One region of the Clostridium sp. Marseille-QA1073 genome, then DNA from elsewhere that is predicted to be linked to it. Evidence: riboswitches for the same ligand, from Rfam matches in the RefSeq annotation. Region 1 holds a riboswitch; the other holds the start of a gene.
What was found. Region 1 has a riboswitch for S-adenosylmethionine ahead of metK (methionine adenosyltransferase). Riboswitches for the same ligand answer to the same signal wherever they lie in the genome.
Positions count from the first base shown of each region.

Region 2: it holds a riboswitch for S-adenosylmethionine, as region 1 does, so the genes downstream of both, ACY1IQ_RS11860 (methionine ABC transporter ATP-binding protein) here and metK (methionine adenosyltransferase) in region 1, are expected to answer to the same signal.

Region 1 covers NZ_JBSVQM010000028.1:29,275-32,600, forward strand. The annotation lists gene ACY1IQ_RS18555 (PQQ-dependent sugar dehydrogenase) at 340-1,452, shown strand; SAM riboswitch class I at 1,682-1,787, shown strand; gene metK (methionine adenosyltransferase) at 1,868-3,043, shown strand.
Region 2 covers NZ_JBSVQM010000011.1:125,712-129,037, reverse strand. The annotation lists gene ACY1IQ_RS11870 (MetQ/NlpA family ABC transporter substrate-binding protein) at 1-134, opposite strand, end outside; gene ACY1IQ_RS11865 (methionine ABC transporter permease) at 151-810, opposite strand; gene ACY1IQ_RS11860 (methionine ABC transporter ATP-binding protein) at 803-1,768, opposite strand; SAM riboswitch class I at 2,095-2,197, opposite strand; gene ACY1IQ_RS11855 (lipopolysaccharide biosynthesis protein) at 2,278-3,326, opposite strand, start outside.

The DNA.
Region 1 (3,326 bases):
TTTCTTAAAATAAAATAAATTTTATTTTAAGAAATTCATCTCTAGTGAATTCTTTCATAAATTCTTCATTATTAATTGTTAATCATTAATTTCTAAAGATTTAAGCTATTTTTAGAAAAATTATTTTTCAGAGTATATTTTAAGTTTTCATATTGGATGCTTATAATAGCTTTTTACGTGAAATCTTTAGATTAATTTATTAATATGAAAGCATTAATTTATCCCTACTGTTTTTGATCATTTTAAGGCGTGGCCAATAATGCATTAAAATAAATATCTCCTAATATAATTAAAGTATGTATTTAGATATGGATTTATTTAAGTTTGGAGGATAATAGTATGAGAGAAACGATTTACAATGTTTTGTCTAATATTATATTACGTAGTCGTAATGTAACTAATGCCAAAGTTAATGTAGTCACATCAGATGAATTTCCTTATGAAATTGAAATTATCGCTGAAAATCTATATATACCTTGGGCTATAGCAATAAGCGATGAAGGAAAAGTGTATTTTACGGAGCGGTCTGGAACAATTAGAGTGATTGAAGATGGCAAACTTAATACTCAGCCACTCATTACATTTGGTGCACCCTTTATAAGTCAGGGGGAAGGAGGGTTAATGGGTATTGTTCTAGACCCAAATTATTCACAAAACAATTATATGTATGTTATGCATTCATATGTAGAAGGTAATCAAATTTATAATCGTGTTGTAAGATTGATTGAAGAAAATAATAAGGCATCCATTGACCGGATTATTCTAGATAAAATCCCTGGTGGACAAATTCATAATGGAGGAAGGATAAAGATAGGACCAGATCAGAAATTATATATAACAACAGGAGATGCAGGAAATTCTATGTTAGCACAAGATTTAACAAGTAAAGCAGGAAAAATACTGCGAATAGAATCAGACGGCAGTATCCCAGCAGATAATCCAATTATTAATTCACCTGTTTATAGTTTAGGGCATAGAAATCCTCAAGGCTTAGCATGGAATTCAAAAGATATCTTATATGAATCAGACCATGGACAGATAGGACATGATGAGATAAATATTATACAACCAGGAGCCAATTATGGGTGGCCTCTCGTTCAAGGAAATGAAGAATCCGAAGAAGTTGTAACACAAAAACCTTTAATACACAGTGGAGAAGATACATGGGCACCTTCAGGCATTGCCTTCGTAAATCAAGGACCATGGCAAGGAAAATTATTAGTTGCTACTTTGCGTGGAGAACAACTACTTGCTATATCCCTAAATGAAGATGGAACAGAAGTAAAGAATCTAGAATCATGGCTAAAGAATGAGTATGGGCGTTTGCGTGAGGTTATTCAGGCGAAAGATGGATCGATTTATCTGACAACGAGTAATATGGATGGAAGAGGAAATCCTAATGTAGGTGATGATAAAATTATCCGACTCATTCCGAAAAAAAGTGATATTTAAAGAAGCAAAGAGAACTCACTTTGTTCACATTATCTGTAGAACAGATAATAAACATAGAGAGAAAGAAAATTAACTTCTCAGCAGAAACACATACTTATAGAATGTCTTTTTATGATATATGTAATGTTTATAGAAAAATTTTCCTCTTAATATAATTTACAGTAGTAATATTGACAGAGAAATGACATTATGTTAGTATTTATCTAGTAAACTTAATAATAAAATAATACTCTTATCAAGAGAGGTGGAGGGAAACGGGCCCTGTGAAACCCGGCAACCGGTATATATTTTACCACGGTGCCAATTCCTGTGGAAGTAATTCTGCAAGATAAGAGAGTGCAAGTATGTATATTAGCCTCTTCTTATCTAAGAAGAGTTTTTTTATTTTATAAATATAGTGAGGAGGAGATTATAAATGAGAAGATTATTTACTTCAGAGTCAGTTACAGAAGGCCATCCAGATAAAATGTGCGATCAAATATCAGATGCAGTTTTAGATAGTATATTAGAAAAAGATCCTAATGCTAGAGTAGCTTGTGAAACAGCAGTAACTACTGGTATGGTTATGGTTATGGGAGAGATAACAACTAATTGTTATGTAGATATTCCAAAAGTAGTTAGAAAAACTGTAGAAGAAATAGGATATACAAGAGCTAAGTTTGGGTTTGATTGCAATACTTGTGCTGTATTAACATCTATTGATGAGCAATCTCCAGATATAGCTCAAGGTGTTGATGAGGCAATAGAAAAAAGAGGACAAGCGAAAGAGGAAATTGAAGCTGTAGGGGCTGGAGATCAGGGAATGATGTTTGGATTTGCTACATCTGAAACTGAAGAATATATGCCTCTTCCAATAGCTATGGCTCATAGATTATCAAGAAGATTGTCAGAAGTTAGAAAAAATGGAACTTTATCATATTTAAGACCAGATGGAAAAACTCAAGTTACAGTTGAATATGAGGATGAAAAACCAATAAGAATAGATGCAATAGTTATATCAACTCAACATTGCCCAGATGTTTCTCAAGAGCAAATTTATGAAGACTTAATGAAACATGTTATAAATGCTATAGTACCATCTGAATTATTAGATGAAAATACTAAATACTATATTAATCCAACTGGAAAGTTTGTTATAGGCGGACCACAAGGTGATTCAGGATTAACAGGAAGAAAAATAATTGTTGACACTTATGGTGGATACGGAAGACATGGCGGTGGAGCATTCTCAGGAAAAGATCCAACAAAAGTTGACCGCTCAGCTGCATATGCTGCAAGATGGGTGGCTAAAAACCTAGTAGCTGCAGGAGTTGCGTATAAACTAGAAGTAGAACTTGCATACGCTATAGGAGTAGCTAATCCTGTATCAATTGAAGTTGATACTTTTGGAACAGGAAAGATACCAGATGATAAGATTGTTGAAATAATTAAAGAAGTATTCGATTTAAGACCTGGTGCTATAATAAAAGAATTAGAATTAAGGAGACCAATATACAGACAAACAGCTGCTTATGGACACTTTGGAAGAACAGATTTAAATCTTCCATGGGAAAAATTAAGTAAAGTAGCCCAAATTAGAAGATATATATAAGCATAAAGCCCTGTACTTAATTTAGTACAGGGCTTTGTTAATGCACAATTCAAAATTTGTGATTGTGAATTTGATATTTTTCCAATAAGTGCTAATTATTCTCAAAGATACATTCAATTTAGGAGTGGTATATATAGAATTTAACAGGTTTGTAATGATTATGAATTGGCAAAAATATATTATATATAGAATATATTTTTGCCAATTCATAATGAAAGATTTAAAATAGTACAAGATTCATAATTGAAGTGTCAATTATTACAAATTAACAATTTTTAATCAT
Region 2 (3,326 bases), on a different contig from region 1:
ACTTCCTCTAATATTTCCGCATGAGGTACTGCTGTTGCACCTATTGTTATTTTTTTACTATCAACTTTTTTTCCACATGCTCCTAATGTAAAGATTAATAATCCACTTAATACTACTGATAAAATTTTTTTCATTTAAATTACCTCCCTATTACTTCAATTTCTTATAAACTATATTTCCAAAAGATTGAATGCATTGTACTAAAAGTATTAATACAATAATCGTATATATCATTACCTTATCATTAAACATATTATATCCGTACATTATAGCAACAGAACCTAATCCTCCTGCCCCTACTGCGCCAGCCATTGCTGAATATCCTATAATGGTGATTGTAGTTAAAGTTATAGCCGATATTATAGAAGGCATAGCTTCCTTTACTATTACCTTAAATAATATTTGAAGATTGCTAGCTCCAAAGGATTTTGCTGCTTCTATCAATGATTTATCTACCTCATTTAACGCTGACTCTACTACCCTTGCAACAAAAGGCGCTGCTCCTATAGTTAAAGGTACAATTGCTGCTTTTTCACCAATTATTGATCCTGTTAAAACTTTAGTTAAAGGGATTATAGCTATTATTAATATTATAAAAGGAAATGATCTTAAAATATTTATAACCACATCTAGAGCTTTGTATATTAATCTATTAGGTCTTAATCCCTTTCTCTTAGTAACTGTTAATACTAATGCTAATAAAAATCCTAGCACTACAGCAAATAGTGTAGACCAAAATACCATGTATAAAGTCTCTAAAAAACCCTTTAATAATATATCTTTTAGTAAGGTTATAATCTCACTACTCATTATTAATCACCTCCCAAGATATATTTTTACTTGAAAGATAATTAATAACTTTTTCTTTATTACAATTATCAATATTAATTACGAGACTTCCTAACACGTCGTCTCTAAACCTTTCAAGTTTTCCCCATACTATAGACATATCGATATTTAATTCTCTTGCCATAGAAGTTATAATACTTTCATTTGATGTCTCTTTAGGGAAAAATAATCTTATATTTACTCCACTATCTGGAACAATATCTTCCTCTCCTATTAATCTCTTTAAAGCTTTAGGAGGCTTTATGAAAAGTTCTTCAACTTCTCCCATTTCTACTACTTCTCCACTTTCCATAATTGCAACCCTATTACAAACTTCTCTTATCACTTCCATTTGATGAGTAACTATAATTATGGTTATGTTAAGTTTTTCATTAATCTTTCTAAGAAGATTTAGTATATCCTTAGTTGTTTTTGGATCTAATGCAGAAGTTGCTTCATCACATAAAAGTATATGTGGGTCTAAAGCTAATGCCCTAGCTATTGCTACTCTTTGTTTTTGTCCTCCACTAAGCTCTTTAGGTTTAGAATTAATTTTTTCTTCTAAATTAACTACCTTTAATAGTTCTAAGACTTTTGATTTTATATAGTTCTTATCAAATCCCCAACATTCCAATGGTAACGCAATATTTTCAAATACAGTTTTCCTTTCAAGAAGAGAAAAGTTTTGAAAAATCATTCCTAAATTTCTTCTAAACTCTCTCAGTTCCTTGCCTTGCAAATTATTTATTTCCCTATTTTCTATTTTTATAGTGCCACTATCATACTCCTCTAGTTTATTTAGACATCTTAGTAATGTAGACTTACCTACACCACTATGTCCAACTATGCCAAATATTTCTCCTCTATTTATCTTTAAGTTTATATCCTTCAGTACTTTTAAGTCTCCGAAGCTTTTTTCTACTGACAGAATTTCTATCAAAAGTATCACCCCTTTTTTCATTACACAATTCGGTATAGAGTACATCTATTTCATAATTAAAAATAATTCTTAATATTACTAAAAACTTATGTATTACTACAGTTTTCATTTTATTATTTCATCAGAATAGAGCCATAACTCAAACTTAAGTCAAACTTTATATCTTACTAGTAAAAAATAGATATTGTATATTAATTAATTGTTTTATCTTACATACATTAGATAATAAGTATTATCCATAAATAGTAAATATTGTATAATAAATATTATTCGCGAATAAATAAATTAAAGCCCGAGGAAATCCTCGGGCTTGATATACCAAAGCATCCTCATCTCTCAACATAATGTTGCAGGATTTAGCACCAATGTACATAACGTACTGGTTGCCGGGCTTCATAGGGCCAGTCCCTCCACCGCTCTTAATAAGATTTAGTATCTATTATTAATTTTTTCTTTTTTATCATTTTATATCTATTTTGGATTTATTTCAAGTACTTTTTTAAAACTTTTTAATTCTTTTTCAATTTTGCTTTAAATTTTTTTATTCCCCCACCTACATAATCTCTATATACAAATAGTAGAAGACCAATTTCACCTATTCCTATCAATATATAGGTTAAGTTGACTTCCATAAAGGTTGAGTACAATACATAGAGTGTTAATGCTACAGTCATTATAGAGAATTCCTTTATATGATAATTAACTTTAAAATGTTTTAAAGATATGAAAGTTCTCATAGCAAAGAATATTATATAAGAAATTCCTGTTGAAATAGCTGCACCTTTTGCACCATATATAGGTACTAATATAATATTACCTATTATATTAGTTATGCATGATACTGCTGCAATGTATATATGTGATCTAGGATTTTTAAGAAAATTAATTCCCATAACAGTAGTCTCGGAGATTGTGTACATTATTGGCATAAAACTTAAGAATGGAATTAAGAAAATAGCACTTCTATATTCTTTACCAAGCAATAATATTATTAAATCTCTAAATAATATTAGAAGTATGCCTCCAAGCATCATTACCACTGTTATTAATAAATTCATCTTCTCAAAAAACTTTGTATCATTAGGGTCTTTTTCATAACGCTCAAATGCTACTGGAACCCAAAATGTTGTAAAAGAACTTTGAATTATATTTAATATAGAAATAATTTTAAAAGCTGATCCATATATTCCAACTTCATTCAAGTCATTAAAATGTTTAATTGCTATCTTATCTGCTGATTGGAAAAGCCAAGTGATTACAAAAGTAAATAACAATGGTATTCCATATTCTAATATTTCTTTCTGACTTCTCTTATAATCTTTTTTATTTAAGGTAAATATGTTCCAATAATTGAGTTCTACTACTACCCCCACCAATGTGACTACAAGATTAGAGAAAAAAGCTGCATAAGCTAATGTTCTAAAATCTCTGTTAAAAAATCCTGCTGATAGAAGTATAAATATTAAATTTGAAACTTTCTGTGCTATTAAAAGTGCAGAATATGTTTTTCCCTTTTGCTGCATTCTAATTAGCATAGTTGCAAATCTATTAAGTATTA